3 linked regions of the Bosea sp. 685 genome follow. The protein of the gene in region 1 binds, or shares a complex with, the protein of each later gene. Links are inferred from orthologs where the notes say so. Each region holds a gene or a part of one and is shown in the gene's direction. Other genes may lie near its edges. The genes, in order: RMR04_RS14330, dnaN and RMR04_RS30145.

Region 1 (2,763 bases):
CGATTCTCCAATCAAGACGCTGAAGGATCTCTCCGGCCGCAGCGTCGCGGTCAATCGAGGCGGCACCGGCGAATATCTCCTGATGCGGGCGCTGGAGCGCAACGGGATCGATGCGTCCGCCGTGAAGCGCATCTATCTCAGCCCAAGCGATAGCGGCCCGGGCTTCACCCAGGGGCATGTCGATGCCTGGGCGACCTGGGATCCCTTCATCTCCATCGCCTTGAAGAGCTATGACGCGCGCATTCTGGCCGATGGTGCGGAGATCGGTTCGGAGAATGCCGTCACGCTCATGGCCAGCAAGAGCTTTGCCTCCGAAAAGGCTGCGCTGCTGCAAGTGATCTTCGACATAGCCAAGCAGGACAACGCCTGGTCGCTGGAGCACGAGGCCGAGGCCGGAGCGATCTGGGCCCAGGCGATGAGCCTGCCGGCGGATCTTGCGCCTGCGCTCGGTGCGAACAACGCTGTGCCAACTCGCGCGGTCTCGGAGGCGGATGTCGCGCAGATTGCGCGTATCGCCGATTGGTATGTGGCGAGCAAGATCATCCCGAAGCAGCCCGATGTCGCCAATGGCGTCGTCAGGCTGAAGGAATAGGAGCGGAGGGGAGGGAGCCAGTGCAGCGCTTCTGGCTGTAAGCCGCCTTGCTTGACGAAACGGCCGTGCCGGAAACGCTTGCCGTCGCGGTCAGGATTGTGCTCCACCAGCGCCTGCCATTGCCACAGGACGCCTGATGCGCGCAACGAGCGACGAACCCGACCGGTTGCCGAACGCCCCGCACCCGCGCGAGACTCTGGCGCTCGTCGGGCATGGGACGCAGGAGCAGGACTTTCTCGAAGCGTTGCGCTCGGGCCGGATGCACCATGCCTGGCTGCTCGGCGGCCCGGAAGGCATCGGCAAGGCGAGCTTCGCCTATCGCGCCGCGCGTTTCATGCTGGCGGCCGGCGACCCGGCCCGGCGCGCGGCCGATGCCGCTTCGCTTGCGATGGCGGAAGCGGATCCCGCGAGCCGGCGCATCATGGCGCAATCGCATCCCGATCTGCACGTGCTGCGCCGGACGCAGAAACCCGATGGCAAGGGCTACACCAGCAATATCCCGGTCGATTCGGTTCGCCGTGTGCTCGACCGCTTCGGTTCGAGCGCGGCCGAAGGCGGCTGGCGCGTCGCCATTGTCGATTCCGCCGAGGATATGGACCGCTCGGCCGCCAACGCCTTGCTGAAGCTGCTGGAGGAACCGCCGCTGCGCGCGCTCTTCCTGATCGTAGCGCATGCGCCCGGCCGCATGCTGCCGACGATCCGCTCGCGCTGCCGGCTCCTGACCTTCGAGGCTCTGGATGAGGCTGCTATCGCGCAGGCCGGCCGGATTGCGCTGGAGCGAATGGGCGATCCCTTCGACGAATCGGCTCTGTTGCGCGCCGCCAGCTTCAGCGACGGCTCGGTGCGCCGCGCGTTGACCTATGTCGATCCCGAGACGCTTGCACTGGTCGAGGCGGTGCGGGCACGGCTCGACGCACTTCCCGGCATCGACCTCACTGCCTTGCTGGCGCTCGCCGAGGACGTCGCCGGCAAGGCGGGCGAGGGCGACTTCGCGGTGATGATCGACACCATCCAGAGCTGGCTCGGCGACCATCTCCATGCCCATGCGGCTGCGAGCCCGGCGCGCCTTGCACCGCTGGCGGAGGTATGGGAAAAGCTGGGACGCGCGGCCCGCGAGGTGGACACCTATAACCTCGATCGCCGCCCTCTCGTGATGACAATGTTTCATGATCTGTCGGATGCGGTTGCCCGCTCGCGCGCAGCGTGAAGCGAACCCTTCGGACCGGACTATGGCCACGGCGCCCAAATTCTATCTGACGACCGCCATTCACTACACGAATGGTCCCCCCCATATCGGCCACGCCTATGAGATGGTGGCGTCGGACGCGATCGCGCGCTTCAAGCGCCTCGACGGCTACGACGTCTTCGCCATGACCGGGACTGACGAGCATGGCCAGAAGGTGCAGCGTACCGCGGCACAAAATGACCTTGCTCCAAAGGCTTATGTCGATCAGATCGCGGAACGCTTCAAGCAGATGGAGCAGCGGCTCGGCTGCTCCTTCGACCGCTTCATCCGCACCACCGACGCAGACCATCTGCCTTCGACGCATGAGCTCTGGCGGCGCCTGGAAGCCAATGGCGACATCTACCTCGCCAAATATGCCGGCTGGTATTCGGTTCGCGACGAGGCCTTCTATGCCGAGAAGGAAACCACGCTTCAGCCCGACGGAACGCGGCTCGGCGGGCAGGGCACCCCGGTGGAATGGGTCGAGGAGGAGAGCTATTTCTTCCGCCTTAGCGCCTATCAGGACCGTCTCCTGAAGCTCTATGAAGAGGTGCCGAACTTCATCTCGCCGGAGACGCGCAAGAACGAGGTCGTCAGCTTCGTTAGGAGCGGGCTGGAGGATTTCTCGGTCAGCCGCACCACCTTCGACTGGGGGCTGTCGGTTCCAGGCGCGCCGAACCACGTAATGTATGTCTGGGTCGATGCCCTCAACAACTACCTGACCGGTTGCGGCTTCCCCGACGAAACAAATCCGCGCTGGCATTACTGGCCCGCCGATGTCCACATCATCGGCAAGGACATCGTGCGCTTCCACGCCATCTATTGGCCCGCCATGCTGATGTCTGCCGGTCTTCCGGTACCCAAGCGCGTCTTCGGCCACGGCTTCCTGCTCTCCAAGGGCGAGAAGATGTCGAAGTCGCTGGGCAATGTCGTCGACCCGTTCACG
Region 2 (4,902 bases), 3.4 Mb from region 1 along the record:
CCGGACAGTAGCGCCGGCGAGGCTGCCGCATTGCGGCGGTTCTCGCTCAAGCGCGCCAATTTTTTAAAAGAAACGGGGCAACACACATGTTTGAACGGCAGGAGACAGTGGCAGCGATCGAGGCAGTGGCGGCGCCGCTTCCCTTGATTGCAGCCACGATCACGGAGACGATCGCCCCCCTGCAGGGTTCGCTCGGGGAGGCCTGGGACCGCGTTCGCCGCCGCTTGCGTGCGGAGCTTGGCGAGGACGTGTTCTCGAGCTGGTTCGCCCGCGTCGAGATCGGCGGGCTCGTCGACAGCGTCGCCTATCTGACCGTGCCGACCCGTTTTCTGAAGAGCTGGCTCGAGGCGCATTACGCCGAGCGTCTTCAGGTCAATTGCCAGGCCGAACTCGGCGCCGTGAATGGCGTCATCCTGTCCGTCCGCCAGGTGTCGCGTGACAGCGCCCCGGCTCCGGTGCGGGAGATGGCCGCCGCGCGTCCGCGCTCTGCGGTGGCTACGCCCGTGGCGGCTTCCGCTGAGGTCCGTCATGGTGAGGCAGCGACGCCATGCGAGCGCGACATCGTCGACGCTTGCGGCACGGTGCTCGACCGGCGCCTGACCTTCGAGAACTTCATCGTCGGCAAGTCGAACCAGCTCGCTTTCGCGGCTGCCGAGCGTATCGCTGCGGCTCCTGCCGGATCGACGCCCTACAACCCGCTCTACATTCATGCCGGCGTCGGCTTGGGCAAGACGCATCTGCTGCAGGCGATCGCTCAGGAGGCGCGCCGCCAGGGCAAGCGCGTCGCTTATTTCACCGCCGACCGCTTCATGTACGGCTTCGTCGCCGCGCTGAAGTCGCAGACCGCGCTCGCCTTCAAGGAGAAGCTGCGCGGCATCGACCTGCTCGTGGTCGATGATGTGCAGTTCATCCAGGGCAAGTCGATCCAGCAGGAGTTCGGCCATACGATCAATGCGCTGATCGACGCCGGCAAGCAGATCGTCGTGGCCGGTGACAGGCTCGCCAATGATCTCGAGGCCCTGGACGAGCGCATTCGCTCGCGTCTGGGCGGTGGGCTCGTGGTCGAGGTCGGCGATCTCGACGAGACGCTGCGCGGCAAGATTCTTGGCGGTCGGTTGGCGGCGCTGCATGCCGCCCATCCGAATTTCCACGTCAATCCCGATGTCGTCGCCTATGTCGCTTGCGTCGTCGCCACCAATGGCCGCGATCTCGACGGCGCCGCCAACCGCTTGCTCGCCCATGCCACGCTGTCTGGCCAGGCGGTCACCCTGGAGACGGCCGAGGCCGCGATCCGCGATCTGGTGCGGACCCGCGAGCCGCGCCGCGTCAAGATCGAGGACATCCAGAAGCTGGTCGCAACGCGCTACAATGTCAGCCGGGCCGATATCCTTTCGGAGCGGCGGACGGCGGCGGTGGTGAAGCCGCGCCAGATCGCGATGTATCTCTCCAAGGCGCTGACCCCGCGCTCCCTGCCCGAGATCGGCCGCCGGTTCGGCGGGCGCGATCACACCACGGTGCTGCATGCGGTGCGCAAGATCGAGAAGGCGATCACCGAGGATCGCTTGCTCCATGACGAGGTCGATCTCTTGAAGCGCATGCTGCAGGAGTGAGCAGCAGGAGTGAGCGACGGGCATTGAAGCCCCTCCGCCCGCTTTGATTGTGATTGCCGGCGCGCCTGCCCTTGCGCCGGTGGCGCGCCTCCGGCAATGTCGCGGGCCATTCCGCCGCCCGCGCCTCCTTGGCCCGGGCGCAATCACGCCAGAAGACTAAGAGATATGAAGGTCACGGTCGAACGTTCCACGCTGCTGAAGTCGCTGGGCCACGTGCATCGCGTGGTGGAGCGCCGCAACACGATCCCGATCCTGTCGAACCTGCTGCTCAGTGGAGCGGAGGCCGGCCTGAGGCTCAAGGCGACCGACCTCGATATCGAGGTCGTGGAAACGATCGCCGCCGATGTCGCCGAGCCCGGCGCGACGACCGTCCCGGCCCATACGCTGTACGATATCGTCCGCAAGCTGCCCGACGGCGCGCAGGTCTCGCTTGAGACGACTGGCGAGACCGGGCTGACCCTGCGCTCGGGCCGCTCGCGCTTTCAGCTCCAGACCTTGCCGGAAAGCGACTTCCCCGACATCACGGCCGGCGAGATGGCGCATCGCTTCGTGCTCCCGGCGGGCGAGTTCAAGCGCCTGATCGACAAGACGCAATTCGCGATCTCGACCGAGGAGACGCGCTATTATCTGAACGGCATCTATCTCCACACGCTCGATGTCGAGGGCCGCAGCCTGCTGCGCGCGGTCGCCACCGACGGCCACCGTCTCGCCCGCGTCGACACCGCAGCGCCTGCAGGCGCTGCCGGCATGCCGGGTGTCATTATCCCGCGCAAGGCCGTCTCCGAAATCCAGAAACTGCTGGAGGACGGCGAGACCGAAGTGGCGATCGAATTGTCCGCGACCAAGATCCGCGTCGCGACCCAGGCCGTTGTACTGACCTCGAAGCTGATCGACGGCACTTTCCCCGATTATCAGCGGGTCATCCCCAGCGGCAACGACAAGCGATTGACCGTCGACAAGGGTGATTTCGCGGCCTCGGTCGACCGCGTCTCGACGATCTCCTCCGAGCGCGGCCGGGCCGTGAAGCTCTCCATGGCCGATGGCCGCATGACGCTCTCGGTCACCAATCCCGATTCCGGCTCGGCGACCGAGGAGATCGAGGTCGACTATGATGCGAGCCCGCTCGATATCGGCTTCAATGCCCGCTATCTCATGGATATCGCCGCCCAGCTCGATGGCGACACGGCCCTGCTCAAGCTGGCCGATCCCGGCTCGCCGACCGTGATCCAGGATCGCGAAGGCGCGTCTGCGCTCTATGTGCTGATGCCGATGCGCGTTTAGAGCATTGCGCGAAAAAGTGGGCACCGGTTTTTCGCTGGAGCAATGCTCTAGATCCTTGGAATCGATCACGTTTTTTGCATTCGGGCGTGACCGTCCGAATGCGACGTGATCTAGCCGGCATTCAGCGTCGTGACGGCCGTCGCGCGCCTGATCCTTCAGGATTTCCGCTCCTACGAGGCTCTTGATCTGACGATCGAGGGCCAAATCGTTGCGCTCGTCGGCGAGAATGGAGCGGGCAAGACCAATCTGCTGGAAGCACTTTCGCTGTTTGCGCCTGGGCGCGGCTTGCGCCGCGTCGACCTTGCCGACATGGCGCGCCAGGGCGGACCGAGCTCTTTTGCCGTCTCGATCGCGCTCGCCGATGACGGGCCGCGCCTGGGCATGGGGCTGAGCGAGCGCGATGGCGAGGGCAAGCGCAGCCGCCTCTCACGCATCGATGGCGTTCCGGTCGGCTCGGCGCTGGCCTTCAGCGAGCATCTGCGCCTGGTCTGGCTGACGCCGGATGTCGATGGGCTGTTCAGGGGCGCCGCCGGCGACCGCCGCCGCTTCCTCGACCGGCTGGTGCTGGCGGTCGACCCGACGCATGCGACCCGCTCGAACGCGCTGGAGCGCGCCTTGCGCTCACGCAACCGTATCCTCGAGGAGACGCCGCATCAGACGCAATGGCTCGACGCCGTCGAGCGCGAGGTCGCCGAGCTTGGCGTCGCGGTCGCCGCCGCCCGCGCCGAGACGGTGGCGCGCTTGAGCGCGATCATCGCGGAGACCCGCGATGACGCCTCGCCCTTCCCCCATGCGGAGCTGGCACTGGCGGGCGAACTCGATACTCTGGTGGCACAGCGGCCGGCGCTCGACGCCGAGGATGAGTACCGCGCCTTGCTGCGGCAGAGCCGGGCTCGCGACCGCGCCGCCGGGCGAACGCTGATCGGGCCGCAGGCCTCGGATCTCGAAGTCCGCCATGCGCCCAAGGACATCCCCGCCGAACTGGGGTCCACCGGCGAACAGAAGGCGCTTCTGATCGGCCTCGTGCTCGCTCATGCCAGGCTGGTCGCTGCGATGAGCGGCATTGCCCCGCTCGTGCTGCTGGACGAGATCGCCGCCCATCTCGATCCGCGCCGGCGGGCGGCGCTCTATGACGCCCTGCTCGCGCTCGGCTGCCAGGTCTGGATGACCGGGGCCGACCCGGCGCTGTTCTCCAGCCTGCCGGAGGGGTCTGAGCGCTTCCTGGTCAATGCCGGGCGTGTCGTCCCGCTGAGCTGAGATTGCCCTGTGGTGGGAGGCCGCGCGGACCCAGCAGGGACGGTTAACCATTTTTGACGAGAGTGAGGGCGATGCAACCGTCGCCGCCCTCCTTCACGGCTGCCGAGGCCGCTCTCGCCGCTCGCCTTCTGGCGATTCTGGAGCCGCATTTCGACGCTTCGGTGTGCTCGCTCTACAGGAAGACCTTCGGCAGCGGCGAGCTCTGGCGGCATCAAGAGACATTTGCCGACGAGGCGTTGAAATACCGCTATCTGTTCGGTCTGCGGCTCGATGCGGATTATCTCGCGGCGAAGAAGCGGATCGTCGCCCGCGCCAATGGCGGCAAGATCCACCTCGCCGATTACCCGCAGTTCTTCCTCGAGGATTTCTCCAACTTCCTCGCCGTCATCGTCTCGCTTTGGAAGCGGCGCTGGGGTCCGATCGATGACGCCCTGCGCGTCTTCTGCAGGCTGATGCTGACGGATATCTCGTTCTCGCTGGCTTGCTTCGACGAGGCGATCGAAACCGAGACGGAAGGCCGCCTGAACGCGATCGAGCACGCCTTCCGCAATGGCATCGCCGAGCGCATCTCGGCGATCGAGGCCGGCATGAGCGAGGTTGCCGGCTTCTCCGAAGCGCTGTCCGGCAAGGCCGGGGCCACGCTCCAGGCGGTCGCGGGAACCCAGCGCCGCCCCGAGCAGGTCTCGGCCTCGGTGGCGGAAATCGTTGCGGCGACCCGCGCTTTCGGGGCCTCGAGCGAGCGGATCAGGCAGGA
Region 3 (4,819 bases), 3.5 Mb from region 1 along the record:
ACGCGCGCCAGCGGCTTGTGAACGATGGCGCCGAGGATGAGCACGAGCAGGCAGGCGGCAAGCGCCCCCAGGCTCGCCGGCCAGATCAAGTCGCGCCCGGCCCCGACGGCGATGACCACGAACACGACCTCGATGCCCTCGAGCATCACGGCCTTGAAGGCGGTGAGGCCGGCCATCCAGTCGAGATGCCTGGCCTCGCGCTCGCGCGCTCTCGCGGCGTTGAGCGCATTCGTCTCCTTCGCAAAGGCTGCGAGCTCGTCATGCAGCGGGATGAAGCCGGCGGAACGCAGGATCGCCTTGCGCAGCCAGCGCAATCCGAACAGCAGCAGCAGGACGCCGATGAAGAGCTGCAACGCTTGCAGCGGAATACTGCCGAGCACGGGACCGAGGACCAGCACCAGCAGCGCGAGCGCGGCGAGCGCGCATGCGGTTCCGGTCAGGGCCGGCTTCCAGCCGCGCACGGTTCCCACCGCAAGCACGATGGTGAAGGCCTCGACCACCTCGACGAGCGAGGCGAGGAAGGCGGCGGATATGGCGGGGGCAGCTGTCGTCCAGGTCATCGGCTGGGGCTCGCTTGCAGGGGCGGCTGGCCGAAGGGAAGGAAGCCTGTCACAATGGCTCTCGCCCAGCGGTCGGTTTGATCGCTTGTAAATGTAACGGCCGTAACATTCAAGAGGTTCCATGGCGTCGCTGGAGTGGCTTTTGCTGACCTATAAGATCCCGGCCGAGCCGGCCCGCAAGCGCGTCTCGGTCTGGCGCAAGCTCAAGGGCATGGGTGCGGTCTATCTGCAGGGCGGCGTCTGCCTGCTGCCGAAGACGGACGACCATCTGCGGCGTCTGAAGGTGGTCGAGAACGAGATCGCCGAGGCCGAGGGCGAGGCGCTGCTGCTGGCGACGGTCGGACTCGACCAGAAGCAGGAGGAGAAGATCATCGGGCGCTTCAATGCCGACCGCGACGACGAGTACAAGGAGTTCGTCGAGAAATGCGTGGCCTTCGAGGCCGAGATCGCGGAGGAGACCCGCGTCTCGCATTTCACCTTCGCCGAGCTCGAGGAGAACGAGCAGGAACTGATGAAGTTCAAGAACTGGATCGAGAAGATCCGCAAGCTCGATTTCTACAAGGCCCCGCGCGCCGATGAGGCGGCTGAGCGCCTCGCCCGCTCCGAGGCCATCCTCGACGCCTACGCCCATAACGTCTTCGCGGCGCAGGAAGAGAACCGGCCCTCCGAGCCGCCCAGGTCGGCTTGAACCGGGGAGTCCGCTTGAACCGGGAACAACGACAGGCAGGCTTGCACACAGGGCAGGCTTGCGCTCGGGCGCGACATCCCCGATATAGCGCCCGGGAGGTTGGCGAGGGACGTCTCACTCGCCAACCGGGTCAGGTCCGGAAGGAAGCAGCCCTAACGAGACCGAACGGGTCTTCGTCCAGCCTCCCACCTCATGCGTATGATCGGCATGCGGCCTGGCGGCGCGATTGCGCCATCTGCGACGCCCTTCAGGCCATTCGCGACAAGACCAGGCCTTGACCGTCACCAGGCCTTGACCGTCACTAAGCGTTGACCGTCGCCTCGCGATTGGCGAAAGCAGTCTGATGACCGACGAGACCGACGCCGCCTCCACAGACGAACCCGGCTTTGCCGGCTTCGAACCGGCGCCCGCCGCGGCTGCGCCGACGCCGTACCGCGTGCTGGCCCGCAAATACCGCCCCGCCCATTTCGGCGACCTGATCGGCCAGGACGCGATGGTGCGCACGCTCACCAACGCCTTCAGCGCCGGCCGCATTCCCCAGGCCTGGATGCTGACCGGCGTGCGCGGCGTCGGCAAGACCACGACCGCCCGCATCCTGGCGCGCGCGTTGAACTATCAGACCGAGGATGGCGGCGGCGCGCCCACGACCGACCTCGCCCGTTTCGGTATCCACTGCAAGGACATCATCGAGGGCCGGCATATCGACGTGATGGAGATCGACGCCGCCTCCAATAACGGCGTCGACAATGTCCGCCAGATCAACGACGCGGTGCGCTACGCGCCGGTCTCGGCCCGCTACAAGGTCTATATCATCGACGAGGTGCACATGCTCTCGGCCGGTGCCTTCAACGCCTTCCTGAAGACGCTGGAGGAGCCGCCGCCGCATGCGCGCTTCATCTTCGCGACGACCGAGATCCGCAAGGTTCCGGTGACCGTGCTGTCGCGCTGCCAGCGCTTCGACCTGCGCCGCGTCGACGCGAGCCTGCTGGTGTCGCATCTCTCGGGCATCTGCAAGGCCGAGAGCGTCGAGGCCGAGGACGAGGCGCTGGCGGCCATTGCGCGCGCGGCCGAGGGCTCGGTGCGCGATTCGCTCTCGATTCTCGATCAGGCCATCGCCCATGCGGCGGGCACGATCATGCTCGACGATGTCCGCTCCATGCTCGGCCTCGCCGACCGGGCTCGCATCATCGACCTGTTCGAGGTGGTGATGAAGGGCGACATCGCCGCCGCGCTCGGCGAACTTCGGGCGCAATATGACGCTGGCGCCGATCCGGTCGTGGTGCTGACCGATCTCGCCGAATTCACCCATCTGGTGACGCGCCTCAAGCTCGTGCCCGAGGCGCTGAAGGACAACACGCTGAACCAGGCCGAGCGCCTGCGCGGCGGCGATTTCGCCCAGCGCCTGTCGATCCGCGTGCTGGCACGGACCTGGCAATTGCTGCTCAAGGGCATCACCGAGGTAAAGCAGGCCGACAGGCCGGTCATGGCGGCCGAGATGGTGCTGGTGCGCCTCGCCCATGCCGCCGATCTGCCGACGCCCGACGAGGCCCTGAAGATGCTGCGCGACGGCTCCGGAGCCATGTCCGGCGGCAATGGCGCGCCCTCCTCCGCGCCGCGCCCGCCCTCGGGCGGCGGCAATACGGCGCTGGCCGCGCGGCCGGTGCTCGCCAGCGCCAACCCGATGCCGGCTCCCATGGCTGCCCCGCGCGCCATGGCCCAGCCGCTCGTGCAGGTGGCTTCGCTGGAGGATGTCGTCGCGCTTGCCTCGCAGCATCGCGACATCACGCTCAAGATCGCGCTCGAGCGCGATGTCCGCCCGGTGCGCTTCGAGCCCGGCCGGATCGAGTTCTCCGTGACCTCGGGCGCATCGCGCACGCTTGCCACCGACCTCTCGCGCAAGCTGAAGGAATGGACCGGCCAGACCTGGATGGTGGCGGTCGTCACCGCCGAGGGCGGCGCGACCCTGCGCGAGCAGGCCGAGTCCGAGAAGGACCGGCGCGAGAGCGACGCGGCCTCGCATCCGGCGGTCAGGGCGGTGCTCGAGCGCTTTCCGGGCGCGCGCATCGTCGATGTCCGCGATCCGCGCGCCGCGGCCTCAGAGGCGCCTGCCGCGGCGTCCTCCGAGGATGATTATCTGCCCGAGGCCGAGCCGCTCTTCGACGATAGCGAGCCGGATTTCGACGGCATCGATTTCTGATTTTCCGATATCCGGTTTCCAAAAGCAGTCAGGGACTACGGGAGAAGCGACCATGCGCGATATGATGGGCCTGATGAAGCAGGCGCAGGAAATGCAGCAGAAGATGGCCAATGTTCAGGCCGAGCTCGACACCATCGAAGTCGAGGGTGCCGCCGGCGGCGGCATGGTCAGCGTCACCATGACGGCCAAGGGCGCGGTCAAGGCTGTGAAGATCGACCCGGCTTTGATGCTCGCCGATGAGCGCGAGATCCTGGAAGACCTGATCGTCGCCGCCTGCAGCGATGCGCGCGGCCGCTCCGAGCGGGTCATGCAGGAGCGCATGGCCGAGATCACCAAGGGCCTGCCGATCCCGCCCGGCATGAAGCTGTTTTGAGGCTCCGCCGTCATGCTCGGGCTTGACCCGAGCATCTTGTGCAGGAATGCCTCTGGATGAAGAGTTGGTCGGCTCAGGGCCGACCATGACGCGAGCCTCAAGGCCCCACATGTCCCGCGCCATCGCCGGCCCCGAGATCGAACGCCTGATCCAGCTCCTGGCCAAATTGCCGGGGCTCGGGCCGCGTTCGGCCCGGCGCGCTGCGCTGCACCTCGTCAAGAAGCGCGAGCAATTGCTCGGCCCGCTCTCGGAAGCCATGGCGGTTGCCCGCGAGCGTATCGTCGTCTGCTCGAACTGCGGCAATATCGATACGAGCGACCCCTGCTCGCTCTGCCGCGATACGCGCCGCGACGACGGGCAGATCGTGGTGGTCGCCGACATCGCCGATCTCTGGGCGCTGGAGCGCTCGGGCGCGGTCCAGGGGCGTTATCACGTGCTGGGCGGGATTCTGTCGGCGCTGGACGGCGTCAGGCCCGAGCATCTGACGCTCGAGGCGTTGGTGGCGCGCGCCTCCGATCCCGCGGTCAAGGAAATCATCCTGGCGCTCAACGCCACGGTCGACGGCCAGACCACGGCGCATTTCGTCACCGACCTTCTGGCGCATCTGCCGGTCAAGGTGACCAAGCTCGCCCATGGCGTGCCGGTCGGCGGCGAGCTCGACTATCTCGACGACGGCACACTCGCCGCCGCGATTAGGCAGCGTACGGGTTTCTAGGGCTTGTGGGGATTCATCGAGAATTGATGACGGCAGCAGAGAGGTAGATCATTGCTGAGAAGCTTTGGTCGGTTTTGTCGGCGCGCATGGCGACGCGCTTGAACTCCTTGAGCTTGCAAAAGAAGTTTTCGATGAGATGGCGCCATTTGTAGAGTTCGCGGTCGAGCGGCAGCGGCTTGGTGCGGCGCGGGTGCTGCGAGATGACAACCTTGGCGCCGCGCTTATTGAGATCGGCGACGATGACGTTGCTGTCGAACGCCTTGTCGGCGATCAGGCCGCCAAAATC

The links.
Region 2: the proteins of RMR04_RS14330 (region 1) and dnaN are in contact, whole or in part, in a cryo-EM structure (PDB 8GIZ), measured with the Escherichia coli proteins. The link is inferred for Bosea sp. 685 from one-to-one orthologs.
Region 3: the proteins of RMR04_RS14330 (region 1) and RMR04_RS30145 are in contact, whole or in part, in a cryo-EM structure (PDB 8GIZ), measured with the Escherichia coli proteins. The link is inferred for Bosea sp. 685 from one-to-one orthologs.

The regions. Positions count from the first base shown.
Region 1 is NZ_CP134779.1:2,725,485-2,728,247, forward strand. It holds RMR04_RS14330 (DNA polymerase III subunit delta'), read left to right. Parts: upstream 1-728; coding sequence 729-1,799; downstream 1,800-2,763. Other genes in the region: RMR04_RS14325 (aliphatic sulfonate ABC transporter substrate-binding protein), read left to right, coding at 1-592; metG (methionine--tRNA ligase), read left to right, coding at 1,822-2,763. UniProt on the Escherichia coli protein: Part of the beta sliding clamp loading complex, which hydrolyzes ATP to load the beta clamp onto primed DNA to form the DNA replication pre-initiation complex.
Region 2 is NZ_CP134779.1:6,094,834-6,099,735, reverse strand. Bases 884-3,833 are described here. They hold dnaN (DNA polymerase III subunit beta), read left to right. Parts: upstream 884-1,775; coding sequence 1,776-2,891; downstream 2,892-3,833. Other genes in these bases: recF (DNA replication/repair protein RecF), read left to right, coding at 3,021-3,833; dnaA (chromosomal replication initiator protein DnaA), read left to right, coding at 884-1,610. Outside these bases: more of dnaA, read left to right, coding at 87-883; more of recF, read left to right, coding at 3,834-4,148; RMR04_RS29670 (methyl-accepting chemotaxis protein), read left to right, coding at 4,220-4,902. UniProt on the Escherichia coli protein: Confers DNA tethering and processivity to DNA polymerases and other proteins. Acts as a clamp, forming a ring around DNA (a reaction catalyzed by the clamp-loading complex) which diffuses in an ATP-independent manner freely and bidirectionally along dsDNA.
Region 3 is NZ_CP134779.1:6,194,100-6,198,918, forward strand. The notes cover bases 1,152-4,018. They hold RMR04_RS30145 (DNA polymerase III subunit gamma/tau), read left to right. Parts: upstream 1,152-1,591; coding sequence 1,592-3,445; downstream 3,446-4,018. Other genes in these bases: RMR04_RS30135 (Chromate resistance protein ChrB), read left to right, coding at 1,152-1,248; RMR04_RS30150 (YbaB/EbfC family nucleoid-associated protein), read left to right, coding at 3,498-3,818; recR (recombination mediator RecR), read left to right, coding at 3,928-4,018. Outside these bases: RMR04_RS30130 (COG4280 domain-containing protein), read right to left, coding at 1-560; more of RMR04_RS30135, read left to right, coding at 682-1,151; more of recR, read left to right, coding at 4,019-4,533. UniProt on the Escherichia coli protein: Part of the beta sliding clamp loading complex, which hydrolyzes ATP to load the beta clamp onto primed DNA to form the DNA replication pre-initiation complex.